2 regions of the Agathobacter sp. genome follow, and region 2 is predicted to be linked to the other one. Evidence: a T-box and tRNA genes for the amino acid it is inferred to sense, from the RefSeq annotation. Region 2 holds a T-box; the other holds one or more tRNA genes.
What was found. The T-box of region 2 lies ahead of metG (methionine--tRNA ligase). A T-box ahead of a tRNA ligase gene usually reads a tRNA of that ligase, here a tRNA-Met.
Positions count from the first base shown of each region.

Region 1: it encodes a tRNA-Met, which carries the amino acid that the T-box ahead of metG (methionine--tRNA ligase) is inferred to sense. The anticodon was not compared.

Region 1 covers NZ_CDRTEH010000012.1:29,483-46,146, forward strand. Annotated here, with positions in the region: gene pta (phosphate acetyltransferase) at 1-593, opposite strand, end outside; gene ACW6PM_RS09930 (O-acetylhomoserine aminocarboxypropyltransferase/cysteine synthase family protein) at 841-2,151, opposite strand; gene ACW6PM_RS09935 (5' nucleotidase, NT5C type) at 2,296-3,363, opposite strand; tRNA gene ACW6PM_RS09940 (tRNA-Met) at 3,522-3,595, opposite strand; tRNA gene ACW6PM_RS09945 (tRNA-Val) at 3,622-3,694, opposite strand; tRNA gene ACW6PM_RS09950 (tRNA-Met) at 3,718-3,791, opposite strand; tRNA gene ACW6PM_RS09955 (tRNA-Val) at 3,818-3,890, opposite strand; gene ACW6PM_RS09960 (homocysteine S-methyltransferase family protein) at 3,970-6,420, opposite strand; gene ACW6PM_RS09965 (Cof-type HAD-IIB family hydrolase) at 6,620-7,450, shown strand; gene ACW6PM_RS09970 (oligosaccharide flippase family protein) at 7,572-8,879, shown strand; gene efp (elongation factor P) at 8,939-9,496, opposite strand; gene rpiB (ribose 5-phosphate isomerase B) at 9,615-10,058, opposite strand; gene ACW6PM_RS09985 (YqeG family HAD IIIA-type phosphatase) at 10,100-10,606, opposite strand; gene ACW6PM_RS09990 (hypothetical protein) at 10,603-11,010, opposite strand; gene nrdR (transcriptional regulator NrdR) at 11,056-11,511, opposite strand; gene ACW6PM_RS10000 (YlmC/YmxH family sporulation protein) at 11,660-11,917, opposite strand; gene ychF (redox-regulated ATPase YchF) at 11,993-13,093, opposite strand; gene ACW6PM_RS10010 (PRD domain-containing protein) at 13,362-14,201, opposite strand; gene ACW6PM_RS10015 (glucose PTS transporter subunit IIA) at 14,223-16,499, opposite strand.
Region 2 covers NZ_CDRTEH010000001.1:138,521-155,184, reverse strand. Annotated here, with positions in the region: gene ACW6PM_RS00715 (hypothetical protein) at 1-423, opposite strand, end outside; gene ACW6PM_RS00710 (alanine/glycine:cation symporter family protein) at 476-1,891, opposite strand; gene ACW6PM_RS00705 (hypothetical protein) at 2,063-2,269, opposite strand; gene ACW6PM_RS00700 (NUDIX hydrolase) at 2,362-2,916, opposite strand; gene metG (methionine--tRNA ligase) at 2,945-4,957, opposite strand; T-box leader at 5,202-5,446, opposite strand; gene ACW6PM_RS00690 (DUF5028 domain-containing protein) at 5,552-6,145, opposite strand; gene ACW6PM_RS00685 (ABC transporter ATP-binding protein) at 6,136-6,780, opposite strand; gene ACW6PM_RS00680 (hypothetical protein) at 6,782-7,150, opposite strand; gene ACW6PM_RS00675 (hypothetical protein) at 7,638-8,486, opposite strand; gene ACW6PM_RS00670 (DUF5027 family lipoprotein) at 8,490-9,191, opposite strand; gene ACW6PM_RS00665 (DUF2712 domain-containing protein) at 9,355-9,771, opposite strand; gene ACW6PM_RS00660 (cyclic lactone autoinducer peptide) at 9,790-9,957, opposite strand; gene ACW6PM_RS00655 (accessory gene regulator B family protein) at 10,181-10,765, shown strand; gene ACW6PM_RS00650 (LytR/AlgR family response regulator transcription factor) at 10,755-11,480, shown strand; gene ACW6PM_RS00645 (sensor histidine kinase) at 12,102-12,806, shown strand; gene ACW6PM_RS00640 (HD domain-containing protein) at 12,868-13,524, opposite strand; gene ACW6PM_RS00635 (calcium/sodium antiporter) at 13,660-14,628, opposite strand; gene ACW6PM_RS00630 (manganese efflux pump MntP) at 14,654-15,241, opposite strand; gene ACW6PM_RS00625 (PadR family transcriptional regulator) at 15,941-16,273, shown strand; gene ACW6PM_RS00620 (permease prefix domain 1-containing protein) at 16,286-16,664, shown strand, end outside.

The DNA.
Region 1 (16,664 bases), on a different contig from region 2:
CCGAAGATCTTAGCACACTCTGCTGATTCTCCGGCGATCTCAACAAGCTCATCCTCAGTTGGGTGAATGTTGATAGCACAATCACTCATTGCAAGCACCTCATTCTCACCTGTTGCAGATGGACGAACAAGGATAAAGCATGAAGATACGATTGTGTTGCCAGGCTTTGTCTTGATAAGCTGTAATGCCGGACGAACTGTATCTGCTGTTGAGTATGTAGCTCCTCCGAGAAGAGAGTCTGCAATGCCCATCTTTACAAGCATTGTTCCAAAGTAGTTAGCTGATGAAAGGATTCCCTTAGCCTGCTCAGGTGTAACACCCTTGCTCTTACGAAGCTCGCAGAATAATTCAACCATCTCATCCATACGGTCAAAGTTCTTAGGATCTATAATCTCTGCTCCACGGATATTAAAACCGCTCTTCTCAGCGCTTGCAGCAATCTTCTCAGGATCTCCTACAAGGATAGGATGTAAGAAGTTGCTTGCAAGTAAACGTGAAGCTGCCTCGAGGATACGTGGATCCTCTCCCTCTGTGAATACGATTTTCTTTGGGTCTTTCTTTAATATTTCGATTAACTGACCAAATCCAAACATGATAGTGTCTCCTTTATGTATATTTTATTTATTATTTAAAACTGTATCTGGTTTCACACCACTGACTATAATATACTTATTTTCCGCGAATATCAATAATTGTTAAAAGGTTGTCAAGATGTTCGCGAAAAAATCCAATCCACGCTTTTTCATAGCACAGTAAAAGGGACCGTATTAAAATTTCACGGTCCCTTTTTATAATGATCACAATTTATTGGTTTAAGGAGTATTTATCATGCAAAATATATTACTCGGCAAGTGCCTTGAATGCCTCATCAAGATCCTCGATTATATCGTCCACATTCTCTGTTCCGATTGAAAGACGGATTGTGTTTGGCTTGATACCCTGGTCTAGAAGCTCTGCTTCGTTGCACTCTGAATGTGTGGTTGAAGCCGGATGTATAGCAAGTGACTTAACATCAGCTACATTTGCAAGCAGTGAGAAAAGCTCAAGGTTGTCGATGAATTTCTGTGCTTCCTTTGCTCCGCCCTTAATCTCGAATGTAAAGATAGAGCCTCCTCCGTTAGGGAAGTACTTCTTGTAAAGCTCCTGCTGCTCTTTATCCTCTGTGATAGAAGGATGGTTCACCTTCTCTACAAGTGGCTGGTCCTTTAAGTACTGAACCACCTTGAGTGCATTCTCCACGTGACGCTCCACACGAAGTGAAAGTGTCTCAAGTCCCTGAAGGAAGATAAATGAATGAACAGGTGAAATTGTTGCTCCTGTATCACGAAGTAAAATTGCCCTGATATATGTCGCAAACGCTGCCGGTGCGCAATCCTTTGCGAAGCTTACTCCATGGTATGATACGTTTGGCTCTACAAGCCAAGGCCATTTATCATTCTGTGTCCAGTCAAATTTACCGCTGTCGATGATGACTCCACCGATTGTTGTTCCGTGTCCACCGATAAACTTTGTAGCTGAGTGAACCACGATATCAGCACCGTACTCAATCGGACGGACAAGGTATGGTGTAGCAAAGGTATTGTCTACGATGAGTGGGATTCCTGCCTCATGTGCGATATTTGCGATTTTCTCGATATCCACTACCTCTGAGTTTGGATTTCCGAGTGTCTCAATTTCGATAGCTTTTGTGTTTTCTTTGATGGCAGCCTTGATTCCGTCATAATCGAATGGATCCACGAATGTAGCCTCGATTCCGTAATCAGGAAGTGTGTGTGCCAGGAGGTTGTATGTACCGCCGTAGATATTCTTTGCCGCTACGATATGGTCACCTGCGTGTGCAACTGCCTGGAAAGCATATGTGAGTGCCGCTGCTCCTGAACCAACAGCAAGTGCTGCAACGCCGCCCTCGAGTGCTGCAATTCTTCTCTCAAATACATCCTCTGTCGGGTTTGTCAGTCTGCCGTAGATATTTCCTGCATCTCTGAGTCCGAATCTGTCTGCCGCATGCTCACTGTTATGGAACACATATGATGAAGTAAGGTAGATTGGAACTGCTCTTGCATCTGTAACCGGATCAGGTGTTTCCTGTCCTACATGTAACTGTAATGTCTCAAATTTTAAATTTCTGTCTGCGTAATGCTTCTTGCTCATATTAATATCCTCCTATTAATGATATGTTAATGTTATTATTTTTGATTTTCATTCAGGGATGTGTTCCCTTGAACTAATCATATCATACCATCTTTCTAGGAAAAGTGTTAATACTTATAACTAAGAGCTTGCTATAAATACATTTTATAGCTGTGCATTCTTCAAAATCTCTGCAAGCTCTCTCGTAGCTGCACCAACATCCATGTTATTTACCGCATAGTCACATATCTGGCGATTGCGTTTTTCGGCATCTATCGACAGAATACGCAGTGTCTTTTCCTCAACCGGGTAATCCTGTTCTATGATATCCCTGATTAAGAGCTCCTTGTCGCGTGCCACATACACTATAACAGTCGGGAAATGGCGCTTCATTGCAATGGCGCCGCACATGTCAAGCGGCATCACGACAAAGTGTCCTTTTGCAAGCACTGCCTCTATATCCTCCATTTTGGTGCCATACTGTATTCCTGCGTATCTTGTCTTTTCAAAAAAATCCTGTGCGTTAAATTCATCCTCCGTCAGATATCTGTGCTTATCTCCGGGCTTGGTACAGTAGGTTTTTGGATTCTCAAACTGTTCCATGGCGCACAGGCTGTCTGAGAGTGCTGTCTTTCCCGAGCCTGATGGCCCGACAAGCGCCACAACCGACGGATCCTTTATATTTTTATTTCTATATAATGACGCATTTATTATCTGCTCCACGAGATATACAAACTCTGTGATATTATTCACCGATAAAAGTCCTGTCATTTTTGAATTCCACGGCTTTCGCATGAGCACGGGATATGTGGCCGGTGTCTCAAGCACATTGTGTATGGCATCATCTAAGATAATATCAAACTGCACGAGATTTTTTGCATTGCCAAGTATGATATTTTCTGTCGGGAAATCAGGAAATGCCTCCATTATCTGGCTCGCCCTCACTCCCATGAAGCCCGGTGCCACCGCAGTGATAAAATAGACCTCTCCGATATCCATGAGCTTTCTTATCATCCGCTTTGTCTCTTCTGTAGGCTTCTGCCTCTCATAAAGTGCATTATCACGGTAAAACTCCTTTATGACAGAGGCTCTGCCGGTATTCTCCCAGGAATCTATATCCTCCAGCGAAAGAGGTGGGGTGATATTATATTTTTTGTTCGCCATATCTATGGCTATGCTGTTGAATGGGGCTGTCACATCATCCCAGTCAAGTCCTATTTTAGGTCTTATCATGCTTATCCCTTTCTGTTTCTTTCATAACTATTCAGAACAAGAACAGTGGTTCTGAACAGCAAAAATATTTATAATTATATCATATTATCTGCATATCATGTACTTGTAATCATCATAAAAAATAAAAAGACCTGCAACAACTGCAAGTCTTAAATAAGTAGCGAGGGAGAGACTCGAACTCTCAACCTCCCGGGTATGAACCGGACGCTCTAGCCAGTTGAGCCACCTCGCCATATTTGATTGATACCTTTAAAAGGATGGGACCTACAGGGCTCGAACCTGTGACCCTCTGCTTGTAAGGCAGATGCTCTCCCAGCTGAGCTAAGATCCCGTGTCACTTCTGTCGAAGTAAAGTAGCGAGGGAGAGACTCGAACTCTCAACCTCCCGGGTATGAACCGGACGCTCTAGCCAGTTGAGCCACCTCGCCATATTGATTGATATCCTTTAAAAGGATGGGACCTACAGGGCTCGAACCTGTGACCCTCTGCTTGTAAGGCAGATGCTCTCCCAGCTGAGCTAAGATCCCATGTCGTCAACCGACTTGATTATTATATACAGTCGGCACCTTATTGTCAACAACTTTTTTTATTTTATTTAAAAAAAATTTAACTATTCAGAAGTCTCTCCACAAGCTTCACGCACTCTGCTGCATCCTTTGAATATCCGTCGGCTCCTATCTCATCTGCAAAGCTTTGTGTAATGCAGGCTCCGCCGATTACCACCTTGCTATTACAGCCCTTTTCCTTGCAGATCTCCACTACATCCTTCATGCGCATCATGGTGGTGGTCATAAGAGCTGACAGTCCGATAACTGCCGCATTCGTCTCAATTGCCTTGTTCACGATATCCTCACAAGGCACATCCTTTCCCATATCAATCACGTTGTAGCCATAGTTTTTAAGCATAAGCACGACAAGGTTCTTTCCTATATCGTGAATATCGCCCTCTACCGTTGCAATGACAAGAGTCGGCATATCATCCCCAGAGTCCTTCTTTTCAAGTAACGGCTCCAGATGCTCTATGGCAAGCTTCATGGTATTTGCGCTGCCGATAAGCTGTGGCAGGAAATACTTCTTCTGGTTAAAAAGCTCTCCAACCTCATTAATAGCCGGAATCAGGCTGTTATTAATAATCTCGTCAGGCTTTGCACCATCAGAAAGCATTTTCTTTACTTCATCAATTATGCTGCCCTTGTTTCCCTTTAAGACAGCCTGAAATACTGCATCCTTACTGCCTGAAGCGCTTGTTCCGTTTGAAGCTGACACATCGCTGTCCGTTTTTTTCACAACAACAGTCTCGTACTGTGCCTTTTCCTCCGCAAGCCTGCTCATGCGCTCAATGTAAGCGATATCGCTGTCAGGTCTGTCAAGCAGCATATCAGATGCAAATGCCGCATTCATCAAAAGCTCCTGTGATGGATTGGCAATAGCCATGGTGAGTCCCTTGCATATAGCCATGGTAAGAAACGCTGTGTTCACGTACATACGCTCAGGCAGTCCGAAGGATATATTTGAAAGTCCACATATTGTAGGAAGCTTTTTCTCATCCTTGCAGTACGCAATGGTCTCATAGCACTCGATTGCGGCCTTTGGATTTGCACCTATTGTCGCAACAAGTCCATCCACCACTATATCCTCATGTGCCATCCCAAGTGAAAGCGCCTTGTCATAAATTGTATTTATAATCTGCTTTTTCTCCTCCACATCCTTCGGCAAGCCTGCGTCCGAAAGCGGTAAAAGTATAAACATCGCTCCGTATTTTGCCGCAAGAGGCAGAAGCTTTTCCATCTTTTCTGTCTCAAGGGAAATAGAATTGATGAGAGCTCGTCCCGGATAAATCTTAAGAGCCTCCTCTATTACCTCCACATAGCTTGAATCAATACAAAGCGGACAGTCCACGGTAGATGAAACCTCATATATAACCGATTTCATCATCTCCTTCTCATCGATACCGTTCATGCCCATATTGATGTCAAGTATTCTCGCACCATTTGTCTCCTGCTCCATAGCCATCTGGCGCACCAGGTCAAGCTTTCCCTCACGAAGCTGTGCCTGCAGCTTTTTCTTGCCTGTAGGGTTGATTCTCTCTCCGACCACGGTAAAGTTGCCATCCAAGTCAATCTCTACATTCTTTCGTTCGGACGCAAGCACCCTTCTATGATGCTCAAGAGGCTTATGGACAGGCATTGTCTTTACAGCATCGGTAAGAGCACGTATATGCTCCGGTGTGGTACCACAGCAGCCTCCGACAATGGATGCACCGGCCTTCACGAGCCCTGTCATCGCATCCGCAAACATATCCGGAGTCATCTTGTATACCGTTTTACCGTCCTCAAGCTCAGGAAGCCCTGCATTTGGCTTGGCAATAAGAGGCACTGTAGAGTACTCTGCCATTTTCTCAACAAGCGCTATCATCTCAGCCGGTCCCGTCGAGCAGTTCACACCGATAGCATCCACCCCAAGTGACTGTAGCACAACAACAGCAGTCTCAGGTGGTGTGCCAAAAAGCGTTCTGCCATCCTCGTTGTAGGTGAGTGTCACCATAATAGGAAGGTCGCTGACCTCTTTTATCGCAAGCACTGCCGCTCTGCACTCCTGAAGGCTCATCATTGTCTCAACCACGAAAACATCTGCGCCTGCCGCATCAAGAATCCTCGCCTGCTCCTTGTACACCTCCAAAAGCTCCTCAAACATCAGGTCTCCGAGAGGGAAAAGCTGTCTGCCTGTCATCGTCATATCTGCTGCTACCAGTGCCCTGTCACCGACAGCCTGCTTTGACAGACCAACAAGAGTGGTATTTATCTCATTGATCTTCTCCTGCAAGCCATATTCTAAAAGCTTAATCCTGTTTCCTGTAAAGGTAGGTGCATAAACGATATTTGTTCCGCTGTCGACATAGGCCCTCTGCAGATCAAGAATCACCTGCGGATGCTCCATCACCCATTCCTCCGGACACACACCTACAGGCATGCCCGCCGCCATCAGGTTTGTACCGGTTGCGCCATCCAGGATAACTATGTTTTCTCTGATATATTTTCTGAATTCTTCTCTTGTCATTTCGTTTCCTTTTCCGTTTCAGCTGTTATTCACTCCACAGTGTAAAATATTTCAAAGCAAAAGCTATGTGCTCTTCATCCTTGAAATTTGTGAAAATTTATATTATCATTGTAACCGATTTTAAAACACAAAAATCAATAGTCTATTCACCATAATATACTAAAACACTATATTTTTCAAACAAAAGAAAGGATTTCTTATGAAACTTATCGCTTTAGATCTCGACGGAACACTTTTCAACAACCAAAGTCAGATATCAGAGGAAAATATAAAAGCTATAAAAGAGGCAACTGCCGCAGGAATAAATGTGGTCATCTCCACAGGCCGTCCATTCGGCGGACTGCCGTTTTATGCAATTAAGGGCACCGGCATCCGCTACGCTATCACTGCAAACGGAAGTGCAATCTACGAGATTGACACCAAAAAATGTCTTTACGAAAACTGCCTTTCTGATGAGACAGCATTTTCAATAATTGATTACCTGATGACAAAGCGCGTTCATATGGACGCCTTCATAAACGGCTGTGGCTATTCTCCGTACAAGTGTCTCGAGGATGCAAAGGAGCTCAAAATGCCTCCTTCTATAAAGGAATACATCATGACAACCAGAAAGCGTGTGAACGATATCACTGAAATGATGCGCGAAAACAATTATCATATGCAGAAAATGACCATCAATTTCCCAAAGGATAAAAATGATAACTTCTACTGCCGCGACGAGGTATTTGAGCATCTGAAAAAAATCCCTGAAATCACGCTTGTAAGCGGCGGCTACGGCAATCTGGAATTTACAAAAGCAGGCGTAGACAAGGGTGTGGCGCTTCATAAGCTGGCACAAATCCTGGGTATCGCAGCTGATGAAACAATGGCTGTCGGTGACACCGAAAACGACATGGCTATTGTAAAAGCCGCACACATCGGCGTGGCCATGGGAAATGCAACCGATGAGCTTAAGGCACAGGCTGATTACGTCACCGACACAAACGAAAACGACGGCGTAGCCAAAGCTATCCGCCACTTTATGAGTTAATCTCACAAATATAAGATAACGTAGCGCAGAATAGCTGTTTAACACACAATAAAATAATCACCTGTCATATATATGCAAAGAAGCACATATACTTCTAAGACAACATATGACAGGTGATTTTTTGATTGTAAAAAAATATTTATCCAATCCACTTGTGACCGGAACTATTTTTCTGACACTTGCCAGTACAACCAGTCGGTTTATGGGATTTTTCTTTCGCATATTTCTAAATAACGTCATGGGCTCAACAGGTCTTGGACTCTATCAGCTTGTGATTCCACTCATGTCCGTATGCATGTCACTCTGCTGTAACGGCTTTCAGACCGCCACATCAAAGCTTGTTGCAGAAAAGCCTCAAAACAGGCAGACTATACTCCTATGCGCAATAATTATGTCAGCCGTCATCGCACTTTTACTCACAATTATTATGTATTCCAATGCCAACTACATAAGCCTTTATATTTTAAGCGAGCCACGCTGTAGTGCGCTTGTCAGGGCGCTGTCCTTTTCCATACTGCCTGCAGCCATCCATTCCTGCATAAACGGATACTATTACGGCCTAAAAAAAGCTGCCGTTCCCGCTGCCACACAATTAATTGAGCAGACCGCGCGCATCGGCACCTGCTATCTGATATATTCAATACTGTCAGACGGCAGCAGTGGCTTTAAGCCTGTATACTCGATATTCGGCATCGTGGCAGGCGAGGCGTGCGCAACCGTCTTTTCCGTTATCACTGTAAAAAAAGATTTTTCATGCTTTAAATTATCAGTCAAAAGCCTGAAAACAACAGCCTTTGGCATGGCTGCACTTTTCGTTCCCTTATCACTAAACTACATACTGGTAAGCTTTTCATCATCTGTCGAAAATGTGCTTATCCCAAGAACTCTTAAGCTCTACGGACTCTCACCGGCATCAGCCCTTGACCTATTCGGAACCATTTCCGGACTCACCCTGCCTGTGCTTTTATTTCCCGGTGTGCTTTGCAGCTGTGCCTGCGTGATGCTTCTACCATCTGTTTCTGAAGCAAATGCCGCCGGAAAGGATACAAAAATCACAAAAGCCATAAACTCCTGCGCATTATTCGGGCTGTGCTTTGGACTTATATTTACATGCACATTCTATATGCTGTCAGATTTTATAGGGGATTTTCTTTTTTCATCGAAGCTGTGCGGATATTTCCTCAGAAGGCTGTGTTTTCTGTGCCCGCTGATGCACATAAGTGGAATGCTTAGCAGCATACTGCACGGTCTGGGCAAAGCGAAGCAGGTGCTTTTTGTCAATCTGCTCACCTGTGCGATAAGAATACTGATGATTGTTCTTCTCATCCCCCGCTATGGGATAGACGCATATCTGTGGGCTATGCTTGTGTCGCATGTGTTTATGGCTCTTGCTGTCGGGATTCTCACCTGCCACACAACACACAAATAAAAAAAGCCTGCGCATACTCCAAGCATACCGGAATATGTGCAGACTCATAAAACTACAGATTATACACGTGAAAGGTACTCACCTGTTCTTGTATCAATCTTGATAACATCGTCTGTCTCAACAAAAAGTGGTACATAAACTGTAGCACCTGTCTCAACTGTAGCAGGCTTTGTAGCGCCTGTTGCTGTATCACCCTTGAAGCCAGGCTCTGTCTCTGTAACAGTAAGCTCAACGAAAAGTGGTGGCTCAACTGCAAATACATTGCCCTTGTGTGAGCAAACCTTACACATCTCATTCTCTTTTACAAACTTGAGAGCATCGCCAACCTCATCCTTTGGTAAGTCAATCTGGTCATATGTCTCAACATCCATGAAATGATAGAAATCATCATCTGCATAAAGATACTGCATATCCTTACGGTCAATGTGTGCTGTAGGGCATTTCTCTGTTGGACGGAATGTCTTCTCAACAACACCACCACTGATGATATTCTTTAACTTTGTACGTACAAATGCTGCACCTTTTCCTGGTTTAACATGCTGAAATTCGATAATCTGATAGATGTTTCCCTCGAACTCGATAGTAACACCGTTTCTGAAATCTCCTGCTGAAATCATTAGTTACTTCCTCCTTAAATCGTGCGAGCCTAAGCTCTCTCATTCGTCCATTTTACAATAAAAAGCAATACATTTCAAGTATTTATTTTCTATTGTATGAATTTGTATTGGTTTTATATTAGTTTCTTGCCTCGATATCTGATATCATGGCTACTCTCTTGGCATGTCTGCCACCCTCAAACTCGGCTGTCAGATAAGCCTTTACGATGTCCTTTGCAAGCTCAACACCCACAATTCTCTCACCAAAGGCTATGATGTTGGCATTGTTATGCTGTTTTACAAGGCGTGCTGTGGCTGTGTCTGAGCAAACTGCCGCGCGGATTCCGTTGACCTTGTTGGCCGCGATTGAGATACCCACACCTGTACCGCATATCAGTATTCCGCAGTCAAACTCGCCCGATGCCACTGCATTAGCCACCTTCTCACCATACTCCGGGTAATTGCAGCTCTCACTTGAATCTGTACCGAAGTTTGTCACCTCGTGACCCATGCTCTCAACGTACTCCATTATTGTCTTTTTAAGCTCAACTGCTGCGTGATCGTTTCCGATTGCAATCTTCATAATATATCTGCCTCCAAAATATTTATATTAATAGTTAAAAATTATTTATTTACTTTCTTCAAATGCCGCTTATAGCAAGCAATTACAGGCTTTTCAATAAAGCGCTTAAGCACAATCTGTATCTCCTCATGCGGGTCAATAGGTGCTACAAGTATCGACCTGATGCCGGTAAGATTGGCTCCGATGATATCCGTAAATATCTGATCTCCCACAAACAGAGTGTTTTTCGTATCTGTGCCAAGCCTCTCCATCGCAGCACGATAGCCTGATGGCTTGGGCTTTCCCGCCTTGTAGATATACTTTATTCCAACCTGCTTCGCAAAGCTCTTCACACGCGGCTCCTTATTGTTTGAAAGCACCAGGCACGAAAATCCAAGCTCCTTAAGGTGCCCAAACAAAGCAATCGCCCGCTCATCAGCAGGCGAACCATGAGTCACAAGGGTGTTGTCGATATCAAAAATGACACCCCTGTAGCCCTCCTTATATAATTTATCAAAATCTATGCTGTATGTCGAGTCAATGTACTCTCCCGGGTATAAAAAACTCATAGTATAAAATTCTCTGTCTCCCTGTTAATCTGTTCATTCAAGGCTGCCTGCTGCATAACCATACCATCCGCACTGCCGACAAAATGCTGATACTGCTGCAATACCTTATCCTTGTCTAAATCGGATACAGCCTTTGTGACATCAAGTGAGCTGATATCACTGTCAGCACCCTTAAGCTCATAGCTCGCATTGGAATCATATGTATTTGCATAATCAAGCGAGGTAAAGCTCTGCCTTGCCCTTGCAGCCTCATAATCAGCTGTATCATCAGTAGCAGAAGCCTGTGAAGCTGTGTCATCCACTGCCTGCTTCGACCTCATAATCTGGCTGTTTCTAAGCTCGTTTAACCTTATGGAATTGTATGAATAAAAGCCTTCGCTCGGGCGAATACCGGAAATGTTCATACGCACCTTCCTATCCTGTTCTAAATAAATCCTGCTGCCTAAACACTATTTGGTGTCAAGCATCTTTTTAAGCTCTGTCATAAAGGTGTTGACATCCTTAAACTCTCTGTAAACTGATGCAAACCTCACATATGCTACCGCATCAAGGTCCTTTAATCTGTCCATAATAAGCTCTCCGATGAGTGATGTGGAGATTTCCTTTTCCTCTCTGGCAAAGATTTCTATCTCAACCTCATCTACAAGCTTCGAGATTGTATCTGCTGAAATTGGTCTCTTGTGACATGCAAGAAGCACGCCCTTTTCAATCTTGGAGCGGTCATACTGCTCTCTGTTATTGTCCTTTTTTATAACGATGAGGGGAATCGTCTCCACCTTCTCATATGTAGTGAAACGCTTGCCACAATCATCGCACAGCCTTCTGCGCCTGATAGAACTGTTGTCATCAGCCGGTCTTGAGTCTATTACTCTTGTGTTGTCACTACTGCAAAATGGACACTTCATGCTGTACCCTCCGTAGATATCTTATAATATGAATGGCAAAAATATCTTTCTGTATTTAAAAAGACCTATACACAGTTTAGTATATCTATACTAATTTTTGTTGTCAATATGTTTTGTACTGATTTTGACTTTTTTAGCACTTTTTTAATCACAACAGCTTACGCCTCATATCAGACTCACATATATTTACTAATATTATATCGGGTCCTATCTTCACAATCTTAACCCATGGAATACAATATTCGTAATCCCTGCAAAATATTCCCATATATTTTCCCGGTCCCGGCACGATAATCGCACAGATTTTGCCACAGACCGGGTCAAACTCCAAATCCCGCACGTGTCCGATGAACCTGCCCTCCTCCACGCTCACAACCTCTTTTTCGCATAAATCCAGAAAACGCATAAAACAGACCTCCCTTGGTCTATCTTATGCGTTTCTTTTTGATTTTGTGCTTATAAAAGCGTTTTATTAATAAAATTATACATTAAATCTGAAAAGGATTACATCTCCGTCCTTAACAACGTACTCTTTTCCTTCCATGCCTACGATACCCTTTTCTCTTGCGGCTGCAAGGCTTCCGTTGTCGAGAAGATCCTGATAGTTGACTACCTCTGCCTTGATGAAGCCACGCTCGAAGTCAGTATGTATCTTGCCGGCTGCCTGTGGCGCCTTTGTGCCCTTCTTTATGGTCCATGCACGGCACTCATCCTCTCCTGCTGTGAGGAAGGAAATCAGTCCGAGAAGTGAATAGCTGGCTGCTACAAGCTTATCAAGACCGCTTGACTCTACACCTAAATCCTCAAGGTACTCCTTCTTTTCGTCCTCATCGAGATCTGCAAGCTCCTGCTCTATCTGTGCACAGATAACAAATACCTCTGCGCCCTCTTCCTTTGCCATCTCTCTTACCTTTGCAACGTGTGGATTGTTTGCGCCGTCATCTGCGAGGTCGTCCTCTGATACGTTTGCAGCATAGATGGTAGGCTTTGCTGTAAGGAGATTATAGCCCTTGAACCAAAGCTGAGCATCCTCATCATCAGGCACCTCAAAGGTTCTGGCCATCTTTCCGTCCTCAAGATGAGCCTTTACTGCCTCGACAAGCTCAAGCTCCTTTGCAAGTGTCTTGTCCATTCTTGCCTGCTTTGCAATCTTTGCAATTCTTCTGTCGAGAATCTCAACATCCGAGAAAATAAGCTCAAGATTGATTGTCTCGATATCTCTTGCAGGGTCTACAGAGCCATCTACATGGATGATGTTTGTGTCCTCAAAGCAGCGCACTACGTGCACAATTGCATCTACCTCACGGATATTTGCAAGGAACTGGTTTCCAAGTCCCTCACCCTTGCTGGCTCCCTTTACGAGACCTGCGATATCAACAAATTCGATTGTTGCAGGTGTAACCTTCTTTGTGTGATAGAGCTCTCCGAGCTTTACGATTCTCTCGTCAGGCACTGAAACGATACCTACGTTTGGGTCGATTGTGGCAAAAGGATAGTTTGCTGAAAGCGCTCCTGCCTTTGTGAGTGAGTTGAATAATGTAGACTTTCCGACGTTCGGAAGTCCGACGATTCCGAGTTTCATGGTATATATATCTCCTTTAAATTGATTTTCGTATGTATTTTGTGTCAATTGGTTGTTGATACAAGTATATAGTGTATCACACTAAGGAGGATTTGTACATAATCTTACGCAAATCCCCATTCGCTTTATCTATTTTCTTACGCAAATCCCCATTCGTTATATCTATTTTCTTACGCAAATCCCCATTCATTTCTTCCATCACAGTACTTTTTTCACGAAAAAACCTTCCCACACATAACCTAATATGCAGGAAGGTTTTCACATTTTATCATTCACTTACCATCTCATCGCACTTAATCTGCTCGATATGTATGGCAAGGTAGCCTGTCTCATTGTCCAGAAACTCATGATTTAAGTCCTTTCCAAGCTCCTTGCATATCTCACCTGCAAGTGCGAATGACTCCGGGTAATTTTTCTCGATAAACTGATTGAGATCAACCTTTAATTTCTCTCCGGTCGCGGCTCTTGATACCATGTGGCGGATATGGTTCATGAGGCGGTTGTAGGCCATAGTAGTGACGTCTATGTGCTTTCCAATCTTTTCCTCTATAAATGTGGCGCATTTTCGAACTGCTGCCGCCATCTCCATGGCATCCGATACCTTTGAATTGTTTAAGGATGTATGAATATGAAGAGTAATGTAGCCAATCTCATCATCAATTATATCAATTTGTTTTTTATCCTTTAGTATATGACGTATATTCTCAGCTATCTTGTATTCCTTATAAAACATCACACGAATGTCATCGTTTAAAGGATTGCTGATCTGTTCTTTGTTTTCCATACGCTTTACGGCAAATGCTATATGATCTGCCATAGGGAACAATATGCTCCTGTCTATATGTCCAAACTCATGCTCTGCATCATCTAGCAGTGTGTTTGCTATCTCAAGATACTCCGGCTCAATGGATTTTACTATGTCCTTTGCCGGCCCTCTATCCCTTGTCTGGGTCAGCTCATACAGTGAATCCTCATCCGTTGGCTCAATAGACTGTGTGATTTTCTTTCCAAAGCCCACACCCTTGCCGACTATCAGATATTCTCTTGCGCTCTTGTCCTTTACCGCAAGCACTGTATTGTGATTTAAGACCTTTGTGATTCTGTACATATCATTCCCCCGGCATTTATATTACTTCTCGTAGGTGTCAACTGCGTAGAGAGGCTCTCCTGCCTTAATCGGTCCGTCTGTGATAAGGCGGATTTTCTGATTATCCTTTAGCTCTGTGCAGATGACAGGAGTGGTAACTGATGGTGCGTTTGCTTTTAAGTAATCCAGATCAAGCTTCATAAGCACATCGCCCTTCTTCACCTTCTGTCCTGCCTCAACCTGTACGTCAAAGCCTTTACCCTCGAGCTTTACTGTATCAATTCCTACATGGATTATCATACCAATTCCTGAGTCGGTTGTAAATCCCAAAGCATGCTTTGTATCAAAAACGAATAAAACCGTTCCATCCTCAGGTGCTACAACGACTCCCTCCTCAGGTGTGACTACCGCTCCGTCACCCATCATTTTACTGGCAAATGCCTCATCCGGCGCTGTTGAGAGGTCTGCTGCTACTCCTGTCATAGGGCTTGAGATTATGACTGTGCTTGTCGGCTCTTTTACGTCGCCGGCTTCCTGTGCTTCTTTCACATCAGATTCCTGTGAATTATCTGAAGCTGTGTTTGACTCTTCTGTTTTTGAACCAGTGGCCGAAGCTGCTCTTTCGTTCTTTGCTTCATCTGCGCCAGCTGTATTATTTGCTACTGCGTCATCCTCGAAGTGTTCCTCTGTCACACTCGAAAGATAATCCTCGAGGTCAGACTTTATTACCGTTACTCTCGGTCCATAGATAATCTGTACGCCCTGTCCCTTGTGCACGACTCCTGATGCTCCTGTTGATTTAAGAAGCGCATCGTTTACCTTGTCAGGGTCTATTACTGTGATACGAAGCCTTGTCGCACAGCAGTCCACATCTGAGATATTGACTTTGCCGCCGAGACCTCGTGATATAGTCTGTGAGAGCTCGTCTACAGTCGCTTTGTCGTCAGAAGCTTTTGTATCCTTGGCAGTTTTTCTTGCATTTACATCTGCCTTGGTGTAGAGCTTTGTCTCTGTATCGTCATCCTCACGGCCCGGAGTCTTGAAATCAAACTTCTTTATAAGGAAGCTGAAAATAAAGTAATACAGTAAGAAATATACTATTCCCGCCGGAATCACGAGCATCCAGCTTGTCTTGGCATTGCCCTGCAATATACCAAACAGGAAGAAATCAAGCAGTCCGCCTGAGAAAGTAAGTCCTACCGCAATGTTTAAAATATGCGCTATCATGTATGCGCTTCCTGCGAGCACTACCTGTACTGCAAAGAGAGCCGGTGCTACGAAAAGGAATGAGAACTCAAGAGGCTCTGTGATTCCTGTAAACATACATGCAAGTGTTGCTGAAAGTAAAAGGCTTCCTGCCTGCTTTTTCTTTTCCGGCTTTGCACATTTATACATTGCAAGTGCTGCTCCCGGAAGTCCGAAAATCATGAAAATGAACTCTCCCGAGAAATATCTTGTGGCATCAGCACTGAAATGTGTGATGTTTGCAGAGTCAGCAAGCTGTGCGAAGAAGATGTTCTGTCCACCCTCAACCATATGTCCTGCAACCTCCATCGTTCCGCCGACTGCTGTCTGCCAGAACGGCATGTAAAATACATGGTGCAGTCCGAATGGAATAAGAGCTCTCTTTATGATACCAAAGAGAAGTGTTCCGAAATATCCTGTTCCTGTCACCACTCCGCCGAGTGCATAGATTCCGTTCTGCACTGTCGGCCAGATAAAGTACATTAAAATTCCTACAAACAGATATACCACTGTTGAGATGATAGGCACAAATCTTGTTCCACCGAAAAATGACAATGCATTCGGCAGCTCAATCTTGTAGAAACGGTTGTGCAGTGCTGCCACTCCAAGTCCTACGATAATTCCGCCAAACACGCCCATCTGCAGTGACTGGATACCGCATACTGATGTGATGGTTCCATCAAGCACATCCTTTGCAATGCTTCCGTCTGCAAGGATTTTTCCGGAAATCTTGAGCATCGCATTGATTGACACATTCATAACAAAGTATGCTATGACTGCCGAAAGTGCTGACACTTCCTTTTCCTTCTTTGCCATTCCGATTGCTACTCCGACCGCAAAAATAAGCGGAAGGTTATCGAATATGGCACTTCCGACCGCATTCATGATTACAAGAAGTGCATGGAGTATAGTCTTATCTCCGAGCAGCCACTGTAAACCATAAGTCTCAATTGTTGTGGTGTTGGTGAATGAGCTTCCGAGTCCTAAAAGCAAGCCTGCTACCGGAAGGATTGCAATTGGAAGCATGAAGCTTCGTCCTACTCTCTGCAGGACACCAAAAATTTTGTCTTTCATGAGCTTTTCCTCCTAATAAATGCAGGGTATGTACTGATTTGCACCTATCATTTATTGCTCCAGCGACAAAAAAGGAGGCACCTATCATACACTAACCCTGTTAAAAGTTATGTACGACAAATGCCTCCCTAAAAGTAACACGTCTGTTAAAGTTTATATCACATA
Region 2 (16,664 bases):
CCAAAAGAACTCCTTTTTACTTCCAAAATATACTGCCAATGCCAGCATTGATACCGGAATAAGCCATTTGAAGGTAAGCGCGCCCAAAATAGTCAGCAGATATTTTTCAAGATATATTGCTGATACAACAATCAAAAAATATCCTGCCAGATCCATTAATTTATTTGCAACAGGAGTTCCGTCGTCTCCCGGTGCTAATGTAATAAGTGTTGAAACTGCTGTAGCACTTGCGCTCAGCTCCAGCGCAGTTGTTTTCTTTTCATCGAGATACTTTATAGTTTCTTTGTTTATTTTTGACTCAGGCGATGAATAGCTTTTTGCAAGTCCAAAAAATGAAATACCAGCAATAATTATACACACTATAATTGCAACTACTCTGAATAGCAGGCTTCTTTCAAACGATGAATCAATTTTATTTTCCATAATGACTTATACCCTCATATTCTATAAAAATGTTCTTTTCACCTTTTCCCGGCTATTCTTTATTCTTCACGGTAGATGAAGCTCCCTCGCCGGCAAAATATTCCTTCACCAGCTTTACAACTACACCCGAAAGCAAAAATACCGCAATAAGGTTTGGTATGACCATAAGACCATTAAAGGTCTCCGCTATGCTCCACATCAATCCAAGGTTCATTGTCGCACCGACTATCGCAACAAGCGAATATACTACCATGAACGGCTTATTTGCCTTGGTTCCGAATAAGAACTCTATGCATCTGGTTCCATAAAGTCCCCAGCCTATGATGGTAGAAAATGCAAAACAGCACATGGCAACCGCTGTAAAGATTGATACCCAGCCGCCGTAGGTGGATGTAAATCCGCTGATGGTAAGCTCTGCGCCTGCTGCTTCTCCATAGCCCACAGAAACTCCGCTGCAGAGTATGACAAGTGCTGTGAGTGTACATATCACGATAGTATCCACAAACACCTCAAATATACCAAAGAAGCCCTGCTTTACAGGCTTTTTTGTGTCTGCACAAGCATGCGCGATAGAGCCTGTTCCAAGACCTGCTTCGTTGGAAAAAATTCCCCTGGAAACTCCCTTTTTCATGCTCATAAAGAAGCTTCCGACCGCTCCGCCTGTCACTGCTGACGGATTGAAAGCGCCCTCTATTATGGCTCCAAATACACCCGGTATAGCTTTAAAGTTGACGATTACTACTCCAAGTGCCAGCAGAATATACATGACTGCCATAAACGGCACAAGCTTTTCAGTAACCTGGCCTATGCGCTTGATTCCCCCAAGCAGAATAAGCGCTATAAGTGTGGCAAGCACTATTCCTATTATGAGATTGAGCGTTGATGCCGACTCGCTTGAAATTACATCGTAATTATATAAAGCTGAATCAATCGCTGTGGTTATGGTGTTTACCTGTGTAGCGTTTCCGGTACCGAACACGGTGAGCACTCCAAACGCTGAGAACAGATAGGCAAGCCAGTGCCAGTGCTTTTTAAGACCGTTTTTAATATAGTACATAGGACCGCCTACCAGGTCGCCGTTTGCATTTCTCTCATGAAAATGTACAGCGAGTGTGACCTCCGAGAACTTGGTGCACATGCCAAGAAGTGCTGAAATCCACATCCAGAATACCGCTCCCGGCCCACCTATCGCGATGGCTCCCGCTACTCCTGCCACATTTCCTGTGCCGACAGTCGCCGCAAGTGCCGTACACACTGCCTGAAACGGTGTGAGCGCTCCGTCGGATGCTTCACGTTTTTTGAGCATCCTGCCAAGTGTAACCTTCATCGCATACGGAAACTTTATAATCTGAATAAATCCCGTTCTGAAGCTCAAAAGCAGCCCGACGCCTATGATACATATCATCGCAGGCACGCCCCAGATAAAATTGTTGACTACGTCATTGACTTTTTCTATTACTGATAACATCTTTTTCTCCTAGTTAAATTTAGTGTAACGTATAGAGTATAACACGGTTTGTACAATTTTTAATATATTAAATTTCATTTTCCGGTAATTTTTCTTTATAAAAACACCCGGATACGGCAATTTAGCTATATCCGGGTGTTTATTTTTGTATAATATGTACAGGATAATCCTCTACAATCCCTGTGTCATCTTGTAATCTATAAGTGTCATGAGTGATTCTGACTCGATGGCGAGCTGCTCACACTCCTCGATCCACTTGTCATAGGCTTCACTCGCCTCATCCTCAGGCTCCTTTGCTTCGAGTGCCTCCATCATGGCGTTGACCTCGGCAAATTCTGCCTTGATATCCTCTAAGAGAGAGTCTTTTGTTGATTTCATGGTTTCCTCCCAATTCTTTGTTACAGCTCATTTCCGTGAATCCGGTAACCGGCATATTCATATAATTTAGAGTGCTGTTTATCCTCTGTTTATTATATGTTCGCGTCAAAGTGCGGCTCAAGCATCTCAAGCTCCGCCACATCTATGCAGTTTGGAATCGCGCCGTCTATTACATCCTGCTTGCACTCTGCGTAGTCAAACCACTTTACAGAGTCGATTTCCTCCTTCTGCACGGTGATATCCGCTTCGTCCACGTCAAGCCACAGCAGAAACACCTTGCTTATCTGATTGTCCAGGAATCTTTCTCCGTGAAACACCTCGTCTGCATGGTGTCTGTGCAGTCCACAGTCGATAAGCTGTGCCGGATCTATTGTAAGGCCCAGCTCCTCCTTAAGCTCCCTGAGCGCAGACGGTATATAGTCCACACCGGCCGGTATGTGTCCCGCGCTTGATATGTCGTAGCAGCCCGGAAAGGAGTCTTTTTCCATGCACCTTTTCTGTAAAAGTATCTGTATGGAGTTTCCACAGCGTCTGACTATCCAGACATGCGCAGTCCTATGAAGTATATTGTTTCTGTGCGCCTGCTTGCGCTCTACGGTCTGTCCTGTTGGATTTCCCTGCTCGTCCACTATATCAAAATATTCCATATGAGACTCCTTTCTTGTCGCTTACGTCCTATTCGATAGGTGCTCCTGCCGGCATTGGTTTCTCCGGTGTCAGGAGTGCGAGATTGCCCTCTGCATCCTCTGCACAGAGCAGCATTCCCTCTGATAAAACACCTGCGAGCTTAGCAGGCTTTAAGTTTACGAGAACCATTACCTTCTTGCCTACCATCTCCTCAGGAGAATAGTACTTTCTGATTCCTGATACTATCTGCTTTGTCTGGTTTCCAATCTTTACCTGTGAGCAGAGAAGCTTCTTTGACTTCGCAACTGCCTCACATTTTACGATTTCGCCAACCTGGAACTGGAGCTTTTCAAAGTCATCAAATGTGATTTCTTCCTTTGCTTCAATATCCATAGGCTCAAGATCTGTGGCATTTTCACCTGCGCCACATCCACACGCTGCCTTGCCCTCAACTGCTGCAAGCTTAGCCTGCTCCGCCTCAAACTCTGCTTTCTGTGCTGCCTGGATTTTCTCTACCTCAGGCATCACATCCTCTGCCTTTAATCTGCCAAAGAGGATTTCAGGCTTGTCTGTAACCTTTGTGCCGCTCTCATAGAGACCGAATTGGTCAAGGTCATCGAAATCGCGGAGTGTTGTGTTAAGCTGTGCTACAATCTTTTCTGCTGTCTCAGGCAGGAATGAATGAAGCAGGCTTGCTCCGATTGCGATAGACTCTGTGAGGTTGTAAAGCACCTCAGCAAGACGATCCTGCTGTGCCTCGTCCTTTGCAAGCACCCAAGGAGTTGTCTCGTCGATGTATTTGTTGCAGCGGCGGAAAAGTGCGAATACCTCTGTGATGGCATCTGCCACACGAAGTCCCTCCATCTTCTTTGCCACTTTTTCTCTTGTTCCTGTGACTACAGCCTTAAGATCTGCGTCAATGGCAGTCTGGTCTGCATCGCCTGTTGCACCTGTGCTCTTTACGATGCCGTCAAAATATTTATTGCTCATGGAAACTGTTCTGTTTACAAGGTTTCCAAGTATGTTTGCAAGGTCTGAGTTGAATCTCTCGATTACAAGATCCCATGTGATGATTCCGTCGTTCTCGAATGGCATCTCATGGAGCACAAAGTAACGTGTGGCATCTACGCCGAAAAGTCTGACCATATCGTCTGCGTAGATAACGTTTCCTTTTGACTTACTCATCTTATCACCGCCCTGAAGCAGCCATGGGTGTCCGAATACCTGCTTTGGAAGCGGAAGGTCAAGTGCCATAAGGAAAATAGGCCAGTAAATAGTGTGGAAACGCACGATATCTTTTCCGATAAGGTGCAAATCTGCAGGCCAGTTTTTCTTGAAAAGCTCTGATGATCCGTCAGGATCGTAGCCGATTTTGGTGATATAGTTTGTGAGGGCATCAAGCCATACATACACTACATGCTTTGGATCGAAGTCTACCGGGATTCCCCAGCTGAATGATGTTCTCGATACGCAAAGATCCTGAAGTCCCGGAAGCAGGAAGTTGTTCATCATCTCATTTTTCCTTGAAACCGGCTGGATGAAATCAGGGTGTGTATTGATGTAGTCGATGAGTCTGTCTGCATATTTGCTCATCTTGAAGAAGTATGCCTCTTCCTTTGCAGGCTGTACCTCACGTCCGCAGTCCGGGCATTTTCCGTCCACGAGCTGTGACTCTGTCCAGAAGGACTCACATGGTGTACAGTAAAGTCCCTCGTATGAGCCTTTGTAGATGTCTCCCTGATCGTAAAGCTTCTTGAAGATTTTCTTTACACATTTCTCATGGTCATCATCTGTTGTGCGGACAAAATTGTCATATGATGAATTTACCATATCCCAGATTCTCTTTACCTCACCTGAAATCTGATCTACATACTCCTTCGGTGAAATTCCGGCTGCCTCAGCCTTTTCCTGGATCTTCTGTCCGTGCTCATCTGTTCCTGTCTGGAAATATACGTCGTATCCCTCTGCTCTCTTGTATCTGGCGATTGCGTCTGCAAGGATGATCTCATATGTGTTTCCGATATGAGGCTTGCCTGATGTGTACGCAATGGCTGTTGTCATGTAATATTTACCTTTGTTTGCCAATTTAGTTTCCTCCTGGTTTTCTTAAAATGCGTATAAATACATAACTCCACCCTCAAATTCGCCTTTTCAAGGCTTCTCCGCTGCTTCGCAGCTACAATTTTCGGTCTCCGTTATGCCGTCTGATTTCGCATAAAGCACTTATGCAAACAAGTTTGCGCGTTCTTTATGCTCATCATACTTCTTTTATACGCTAAAAAACGCCTCCTCAGGAGAAAACTCCCAAGAAGACGATTATATCGTGGTACCACTTCTCTTCACGCAGCTATCAAAATCATCCGGCGTCTTTTGCCGGCACTGCTACGCCTCTTTCCGCTATAACAGGCGGTTCCTGTCAGTATCTAGCCAATGGTTCGATACTGCTGCTCCAAAGCCATGTTCCTCCTACTTTAGGTCATCCCCTCTCAGCCTGTGTGGGATTTCTCTGTAAATCTGCCATAAAAGTACTCTCTTTTTCGTCGCTTTTATCTCATACATTTCTAGAGTAGCATGTGGCTTTTAAATTGTCAACTGTTGTAAGTCAACAAGAATAAGTTTTTACAAAATTTACTATTTGCTTGTTTTTGCTTCTTTTCACCCTGCTTTCAATAGCTTTCTATTTGGAAACTCAGAGATTTCCAGCATTGGTGCTTTTTTCTGCATATCCTCTTTTGTACAGCCCTCAGTCCTTGTAATAGGATAAGGCAGCTCAAATTCCATGCTCGTTCCCTTTCGGAGTGAAAATGCTATTCCCGGCATATCAGGGTACATTGTGCAAAAAACATTCTCACTTACAAGTGCCATATAATTATCCCCTGTGAGACTATAACGATCCAGCATCAGCCCACCTTCCTCTCCAAGGTCGCAGTCTTTATTATAGATACGAACCTTTAACAGACAATAAAAAGGAGTATTTTTTACTGTTGCTTCATCTGCCTGTCCCATATTATAACGCTCATAAAGTTCTTTTGTATCTACTACCTCATAGCCCAGAACCTGTACAGCATATCCGTCGATGCACTCTTCAACAGTATCCACATAATCATTTCCAAAATCTACAGTTTCTCCCACATCATATATGTATGTCGGTACTTTATCAGCATTTTTATTAACCACAATGACACGGACTGTAAATAAAACGAGAAAGATCAATCCACAAACAAGAAGCACTCTATTTCTCACCCACATATCCTGCCCTCCTTAAGTTTTACGATTTCATCAGATAATTCCTCCAATGTCTGCATATCATGGCATGAAATGATCACAAGTGCTCCCCGCTCTTTCTGTTTTCTCACAACTGATTTAACCATTTCCTTTCCATCATCATCCAGGGCATTTGTCGGCTCGTCTAATACTACGATATCGGGATTTCCAAGAACTGCTGCCGCAATCCCCAGTCTCTGTTTCATCCCAAGTGAATACTTTTTATATTTTTTCTTTCCCGCCAGTCCGAGTCCTACGTCATCAATTAATCCACAGATTTCATCCTCCATGCTCTTTTTATCCACATTACTATCCACTTTTGCAAGAAACTTTAAATTATCCGGTCCTGAATACATATCCAGAAACGCAGGATTTTCCAGTAAAAATCCAATGCTCTCCGGAAAATCTATATCTTTTCCAAGTTCTTTGCCATCAATACACACTTTGCCGCTCGTTGGACGTATCAATCCAATAAGTGCTCTCATAAGCATAGTCTTTCCCGAGCCGTTTATTCCCTGAAAGCCATATACTTTTCCTGATGACATATCCAGATTTATGTCTTCAAGCACTACGCTTTTATTGATTGTTTTACAAAGTTTTTCTACCTCTATATGTGCCATTCTAGTTTTCCTCCTGAATAATGTTATACTTTTTAAACCTTATCACACCCACTATAACTGTTATAAATATTATTAAACACATAACAGGGATTCCAACTTTGCAGTCTATACCATCCTCATTTATCCACGAATGCCTTATCAGCATTGCATAATTTCCAATAACAAACACGCTTTGAAAATATGCTGATAGCAGCAAAACCATGCTCATTACCATAAAACTGTATATCGGCTTAAGCCAAAGTCCCAGTGCCATTTGTATCTGACATATTGCTACAGATAACATAAAAACCATTACTATATCTCCAACCGGCATTATTGCATGCGGCTTAAGTGATGTATCTGCCCCCAGATCAAAAAGAACTATCTGCATATCTGTATTTACCTGCAATCCGGACTTTATGCCGCTTATACTGCAAAAACACAAAATTAATATAAAAATTATTCCGAAGAAAATAATATTGCAGAACAGATTCCATATACATTTTGACAACCACCATTTCACACGGCTTTTTCCCTTTACCAGAATCTTATTTCCAAAACCGCATAAATTGTTCATGGGATAACTCAGAGTCACAAAAAGTATCATTACAAAAAGCAGCATCCATATAACGGGGAATTGAAATACATTTTCCACAGACAATTCATATTTTTCCATGCCTCCGAAATTGTATAAAAGAACATCTCCCATATGCTTTTGTGTACTTATACCATACTGCGCATACGAATTCATTTTCTGCCACAGCATAAACAGTACAGCCGTTTCAAATAAAATCGGAAACAATAATAATTTCAGGTTTTTTATGCAGCCATTTTTTATGTCATAACATAACATTTTCCACATTTTCATATATGCATCCTCACATTACATCTTTTTTATGTATCAAAACCACATTAACTATTATTGTTATAACAGCCATTAACATAGCCATTAAAACTATGATCCAAAGTTTTGCCGGATATCCGGTCTGTACACACTTGGTAAAATAAAATGGTGAAAATTGATAATTTTCTGCACCAGGAGTATTTGAAAATAACATATTATTAAGTACATTTAATACCATGCAGACAGCAAACGGAAAAATACAATTAACCCATTTATATTTAATAAACTGTGCCGACAGCATCGTAATACATGCCAAAGCTCCGCAAAACATAAAATCAACCAGCATATATACCGCTACATAAGCAAATGGCTGCGTATAATATAGGCTTGAAAATAGAGAATTGCCAAAAACACCATACATAGTGTCATATGTAGGAACAGGTGTTATCGCCGGAATAAAAAGCGCAGTCAGCATAAAATTGATGATTAGCGGCACTACCATTGCAAGACCACCGGCAATAAATGTTGCCAGAAATTTGGCTGTCAGATAGCTTTTCTCTCCTGCTCTTACCAGGATTTGACGCATATATCCGCTGTTTTTTTCTCCACAAAATGACCAGCCGTACGGCAATGCTATAAGCAGCGGAAACACAAAAAAGTATAGTGATGACCCTAACGAAAAGCCTTCACCACCAATCCAATGATTAAATAGCGTAAATCCCTCATAACAAGGATTGATACCATCATATATCTGACTGTTGTATACAAGATTTACATTATAAACCAGCCCTACTATGCCAATCATAGTTCCTATGATTATGGATATGACAAAATATCTAGTCTTAATCGCCTTGTTAAGCTCAATTTGTAATACATTTTTCATATGCTACTCCAATCCGGGATCTATAAACTGCCTGTACTCTTCATCACCATTAAAATTCACCGCCAGATAAAGTTTGCTTAAGTCCATATTATCAATCTGCAGCAATGCCGGATCTACACAAAATCCTATCTGAGCGTCAAGCGACTGTCCCTGCACCAGTGTATAATCATATATCCCATGCTCATTGTCCTTTGCATTTGAAAAATAAACCGGATAGCCTAAAAGCTGACAGACACCATTAATATCATATACCAGGGAAATATCCCCTACAGTGCATATTTCATCCTCGATATTTTTTACAGATATATCGCAAAGCAGAAGCTTTCCACAGGCCACCTCATCCTTTTTCAGTATCGCAGGCTTTTCGGGATCAGCTCCCATATAATAATCGGTTTCTAGAAGTTTATCCTGCACACCATCAATTTCAGCCGCAGTATCATATATTTTTACACTATTTACAATATAACTTTTGGCAACGTATTCTCTATTTGTGCCGTAATCCACGGTTTTCACCTGAATTTCATCTCCAATATTATAAATATCACTTTCATTATCTATCACTATATCCTCAACCTCAGGTCTATCGCTTTCATCACCTTTACCCAGGTTGCCGTAGCTTTGTTTTTGATTTGACGAGCAACCTGAAAATGTGGTTATAAGCATTGAAATTGCCATGATTGCAGTGAATATTTTTCTCTTATCCATAAATTTTCTCCTACCACTTATAATTCAATAAAATGATTGAAAAATCCAAAAGTATCCTTGATGCTTGCATTTTTAAGTATATCTTTTGGCCCTTATATCACAAAGTACGTTTTATCATACTATAATATATTTATGATAAAACGTACTTCATAATTTTTATTTTCTAATTAGCAGCCTGATATGTCCCTGCACAATCAGGACTCCATTTTCCACTTACTCTTCCGCTAACCCCAGACTTTGCCGATGTGATTCCAAGTTTACACTGTAAATATCCAGATTCTTTTATTGTATTCCTTATTCTTCTTTGCGTTCCACTAGGAATAATTGCACGTCCATTAACTGTTTTGTTGATATCTCCAGATGTTAAAGACTGCACCCATAAATCAAATCCCGATTGATTATATATATAGTGTGACGATGCATCAGTCTTATCTCTTAGCTCTGTATATGCAGACGTACTATAGCTAAATGAAACAACTTTACTAGGCAAGTAGGTATCACGACAATTATTCGCAAGTACAGGAATTCCCGTTGTCATTATTATTCCAGACATGAATAAAGCCATTATTGTTTTTTTCATAATAAACTAACCTCCAATCTAAATATCATTTCTTTTACTTGCTGCTACAAATTCTCTCATCTTGTCAGGCTCCTTAGGCTGATAATAAAGCCCCCAGCAAAATTCTAATGCCTGCGGTGCAACGATTTCTGCTAACCGGCATAACAAATTCTTTTCTTTGGTCTGACTTTTCTTATGTTCTTTCAAATTTTAATGCCTCCTCCTTCGTATTATGCTTGTCAATTGACACTTTCATATTACCTCATTTTCTCTCATATAACTGTATTTCTTCTTAATAGTCAAAAATGAGGAGTGAGCGGTCTTATCAACCACTCACTCCTCGTTTTCATCCACTTATCCATAAATTACAATTTCTTTATAAAAAAATATATAATAGATTTATTCATGATTTTATGCGAGGAGACAAACTATGAAATCTATTGGAAAATGCTTATCCGAAAAATATGTTTTAAATGGAATTATTGAATCTCATTTTAGTGATGCATATGCTTATATTTTTGACTACATGTTTAATTTCATATTATACAATTTATCACTATTAACTTTAGGTTTTTTATTTCACCATCCGATAGCCGTTACAATATATATTATCATTACAGGATCTTTACGTGCTGTAACCGGTGGGTATCATTGCAAAACACGTATTTCATGCTATATACTATCATATACTGTATTTTCTATATATCTTTTAACTATTGCCACTATACCTATGATTTCTGCATATGTCTTGATACCCATATATATTATTTGCTGGATTTTAATATTAGTGGTTTCACCTGTTGACACACCTAACAAAGTATTTAGTAAGTCAGCTAAAAAGACAGCCCGGAAAAAAACCTATATTATTTTTTTCTTCAATTCCATATTTACAATTCTGTCACTTTTGTTACACTGGAATAAAGGTTTAATTTTTATTGATTTAAGTCTCATAATATGCGCAACAGGTCTTTATACCGGATATATTTCAAATATAAGGAGGCATCATGAATCTTAATATAGCAATATGCGACGATGATACAAACGATATCGCAATAATGAAAAAGAATATTTTACAATACACAATAGAAACTGATAACAACATTGTCGTATCATCTTATTTTTCAGCGAGTGATATACTTTCAGACTACAAGAATCACCTCTATCAGATAGTACTTCTGGATATAGAAATGCCAGACATAAATGGTATGGAACTTGCCAGACAACTCCGGGATATGGATGATGATCTGCTCATTATATTTACAACATCCTATCCGGAATATATGCACGAAAGCTTTGAAGTCCAGCCATTTCAATTCATAACAAAACCGGTCGACTATACAGCTATATACAAGCTTTTTAACAATATTATCAAAAAATTATATCGAAACTCAAAAAGTATCGTTATAATTGATACTGATGGTGAAAAAAATTTTGTACCTTTAAGCGATCTTCTTTATATTTCATCAATGAAAGAAAATAAGTTACATCTCAGATATCAACTTACTGACAGAGCATTGATATCCAAAGGCACTTTATCCGAAGCAGAAAAACGACTTTCTTCTCACGGATTTGTTTCACCTTCAAGAGGATTTCTGGTAAATTTACACCAGATCAGATCAATTACTTCCACGCGGCTTTTACTGAATAACGGCTTTGAACTTCCAATCAGCCGGAGAAGATCCAAGGAATTACAAAATATCTACTCTCAGCACATTATTAATATATTATAAATTTAAGGAGACAAGTTTATGAAAATAGTATTGTTGAATTTATTGGACAGCATGATGTCCGGTGCAGCAGCCTTTATATTTTTTCAGACAATTCTTGGAAAGAAGAAATCCCAACTGCCATATTATATAATACTTCTCATATTTGTATGCAGCTTTACTATTTATGCAGCCATTACATCTATTTTAATTGGCAATACATCGACACTGGCAGTTTATTTACGTTTAACCTTATCATCTTTACTTTGTTTCTGCCTAAGTTTTCTTTATTCAGCCAATTTGCGAACTAAAATACTTATATCCATCAGTACTACTATATTATGCTCTATCTTTGAAGCTTTTTCGTATTACATTATTACAAGCATTTACTCATATCGCGTCGAAAAAGATACTATGGATTTTTTAGTATTCTCCAATATATCGCTTATGGCGAATATGTTTTTCCTTATTTTTTCAATACTGATTCATTTTATCTGGAAAAAGGAGGCTTTTGTTCATTCTTTAAGTTATACAATAATTTTATTGGTTATTCCGGTACTTTCTATGTGCCTGTTACTATCAAAACCAATTTTATATCTAAATACAAATATTCCGTCTGCCTTTTTCATTTTAGCAGCCTTTGTATTGTTTATAAATATTATGAACTATATATTGTTTTACAACGTCCTCGAAAACGAAGAGCTCCGCTTTCAGCTTACCATCCAAAAAGAACAGATTGAATTTCAGCGCAACAAATACGAGCAACTGGGTGCTGCCTACAAAAATATACGTAGCTTTATGCACGACACCAAAAAGCATCTGTTTTATATTGAAAATTGTGTTACTGAGAAAAAATATGACGATATAATCCCTTATTCTAAAGAGATTATGCACGACCTCGAATCACGCTATTGTACTATTAATACAGGAAATCTCGTTATAGATGCCTTTGTAAGCAACCTGCTGCTTCAGACAAAAGCCCAAGGTATCACTCTGCACACCAATCTGAAATTTGACAAAGCCACTATTCCTGTCAATGATTATCACCTGACTATCATTCTCGGAAATCTGCTTGATAATGCGCTTAATGCCTGCCGTGGACAAATCGGAGCAAATATCAAGGTTGCGGTAAGAACTGTAGACGGCACCTTTACCATACACGTTGCAAACACATATGTGATTGCAGATCCTGACAAGGCACCTGATGATTTTGAAAAAATAGATTTTATTCACGGATATGGTCTGAAAAATGTAAAGGACTCAGCCGAGGCATGCGGTGGTTTCTGCGTGATCAATCACGAAAATGATATATATTCCGCCACCGTTATAATACCTGTTCTGAATCCTTGAATCAATTCATCCACAAAAAGGATGAACTATCCCTCTGAAATCCGACAAACGACACGATTTTCTATAACACCTTCGAACCATTTGCCGTAAGCTTAAAAGTTGCACCTAGCACCTCTGCTGCGCCACGGCACATCATCATTCGACCCAGGAAAATTTCAAAATACTCATACATAGAGCAGATTTTCGTATCAATCTGCAGATTAAGCGCTATGACTTTTTTATCCATATTTATTTTAAGAGCTGCATCTGTTACTGCATAATTTACCCTGTCGTGTATATCAAAATTTTCTTTTGCCTTGTTCCTTACACGGTTTCTACGCACATCGGTTTTATCTGCTATGATGAGTGCTGCTGAAATAGGATCCGTTGCCCCTCCGGTTGACTCATCATGATGTCCTATCGCAGACACAACCGTTATCCTATCCTTCAGACTCATATCTGTTTCTTTGAGTATCTCGTTTGCCAGTATTGCACCATATTCCGCATGACGGCTTCTGTTTACCACATTTCCGATATCATGCATAAATCCCGCGATTTTTACCATTTTAATATCAGATTCGCTGTAACCGAATTTCTTTAATATATATGCTGCTCTTTTGGCTACCATTGTGCAATGAGCTGCCGAATGGTCTGTAAAGCCCAATACTCCAAGGTTTTCATTCCCTTTCTTTAAACATTCACAGACCTCCTTATTCTTTTTTATCTCATCGTATGTCAAATTATTGCCTCCTGTTTTGTTGCATATTTTCCTCCTTTATGCATATATTTGACTAAAAAATATGCAGATACTCAATAAGTATCTGCACATTTTCTAAGTAATATTATGCATTAAAGGTTCAAAAGGTATTTTACCCTATCGTATAATAATATACGCTGTATATGCCGCATACATTAGCAGCATGATGATGCCCTCGCCTCTTTTTATCTCACGCTTTGTCCATGCCATAATCCACACGATGAGTGAAAATACCACAAGCACGATAATATCTATGATATTTTCCTGTATGAATGCTATCGGGCTGATGGCTGATGCAATTCCGAGCACCATGAGTATGTTGAAAATACATGAGCCGACTGCATTTCCGAGTGCCATATCGACCTCGTTTTTTCTGGCTGCGACTATTGATGTCACAAGCTCCGGAAGCGATGTTCCGATAGATACGATGGTCAGTCCGACGAGTGTCTGGCTCATTCCAAGGTCAATCGCTATGCGGCTTGCACTGTCTACTACGACATCTCCGCCTACTGCGATGCCGACAGCTCCGATCAGGATGAAAATCACTGCTTTTGGCATTGATATAAGTGGTATCTCATCGACCTCATCATCTGATGACTGCCTGTTCTGCTTTAATGTGTGTCTGATAAGGTAGAAAATGTATCCTGCAAAGCAGCCGAGCAGTATTATTCCGTCCACCCTGCCGAGTGTCATGCCGATTGTTCCCATGACAAGAAGTAAAATGGCACATATCATCGAAAATGGGAAATCCCTTTTTAAGGATGCTCCGTCCACCACTACCGGTGTCATCAAAGCGCACACGCCGATTACTACCATGAGGTTAAATATGTTTGAGCCTGTCACGTTGCTGACTGCAAGCGTATTGTTGTGTGCTATGGATGCAGCCACACTGACTGCTGTTTCAGGAAGCGAGGTTCCCATCGCAACAATTGTCAGTCCAATGATAAGCGACGGCACCTTGAAGCGCTTTGCCACGCTTGAGCTGCCCTCCACGAACAGGTCTGCTCCCTTTACCAGAAACACAAAGCCCACTATGAGGCAGAGCAGCACCACTATAAACGGTGCATTATTGATGAAATTTTCCATGTTGATTCCTCCATTTTTTATTTTATTAAAAGCTTATTATTCCCAGGTGCTCAAGCAATATCTTCACTCCAATGAGTATGAGAATGATTCCTCCGGCTATCTCTGATTTCTTTTTATATTTATTGCCGAAAAAGTTTCCGACTACGACTCCGATGATTGAAAGCACGAAGGTTGTAAGTCCGATGATTGCAATAGCCCAGTAGATGTTTAAGCTGTCATAGGTAAATGCAAACATGATTCCGACTGCAAGCGCATCGATGCTTGTCGCAATTGCAAGCAGAAGCATCTCTCCCTGATTGAGCGCCAGGTCTTTTTCCACGACCGCGTCATCATCCTTTTCCTTTACTGCCTCATAAACCATCTTGCCACCGATAAATCCTAACAGAATAAATGCTATCCAGTGGTCAATGCTTGTGATGTACTTCTCAAAGCGGATACCAAGCATATATCCGATAAAGGGCATGAGTGCCTGAAAGCCTCCGAAATACAAGCCGATTGTCAGCGCCTGCTTTCTGTTTACCTTTGTCATTCCAAGTCCCTTGCAGATGGATACTGCGAAGGCGTCCATTGACAAACCTACTCCTATAAGCAGGATTTCAATAAATAGTACCATATTTTTCTCCCTTTTGCCTAGTGTGCGACGATTAATTTTCGTTTGTACCGGGCTGCCTCTGATTTTGCAATTACTTCTGCAATATGCATATTAAAAAATGAGACCCTCGCATGCAGACACGAGACTTTATAAAGCTATAATTATATGACTTTTATAGCTTTATTGTGTGCTGCATACTTGAGTCTCATTCTTTAATGTTTGCCAGGTCTGTTGACCGGTCTGTTGACAAACCACGTATATTTAAGAATACGCGAACTACTCCCTCAGAGGTAGTGTGTATTTAATTAATCGCCTTTGTTTTTAAAGACTATAGCAAAAGATATGGTGTATGTCAACGTATTTCATCGCTAATTTTTGTACGGAGTGGCTAACTCATTAAATAATCATAACGCCCCGGAACAATTTTTTACAGAATAAATTTTTCAGAACAAATTATGCAGAATAAATTATTTTAGAATCATGGTTGACATAAAAAACAACATGTGATATGTTTACTACGACAGACATAGTATGACACTCGTAGTACGTTACACGTAGTATTGATTAACTTTAACACACCCGATGTACAAGCTTTCATCTGTGTATCCGGTGTGCCCGGTGAGTTTCCGGATTCACGATCAATTAAGTCATACTCCGGTCTTAAATTAATAAAATATAAACATCATGATGAAATTAAACACTTGAAACAGGAGGTGAATAATGCTCAATATAAGCAGCGATGTCATCCGAGGATACAACGATACCATCATCCTTTATCTGCTTCTCGACAAACCGTCCTACGGCTACGAGATTTCAAAGCAGATAAAGCAGATATCCGAGGGAAAATACGTCATCAAAGAAACAACCCTGTACTCTGCCTTTACCCGTCTGGAGAAAAACGGTTATATCACATCATTCTCTTCGAGCGACAATGCAAGCGGAAAGCGCCGGACCTACTATCAGATTACCGATGCCGGCAGAGAATATTACAGGATGAAATGTGAGGAATGGAAGCTGACGCTTGATGTAGTAAGCAAATTCATACGATTTTAAAGGAGACATTTTATGGAAACTATAAAGAATTATCTGGAAAATATGTTTTCGCACCTGCCGAATACTCCCGAGGTGCTAAAAGCCAAATATGAGCTCTATCAAATGATGGAGGATAAATACAACGAACTGATATCCGAGGGCAAATCCGATAACGAGGCCATAGGAATCGTCATATCCGAGTTTGGAAACCTTGACGAGCTCGCCGACTCACTCGGTATCAAGAGCTTCGTGAATCCCAGTCAGGCAATGCCTGCTGCCAAAACACTCTCCCGCGAGACTGCTGCCGCATTCCTCAGGGATTCAGCAAAACAGGCATATCTCACAGCATTTGGAGTGCTGCTTTGCATAATCGCAAGTCTTGGACCGATATTCAGCGAATGCATTCCGCGTT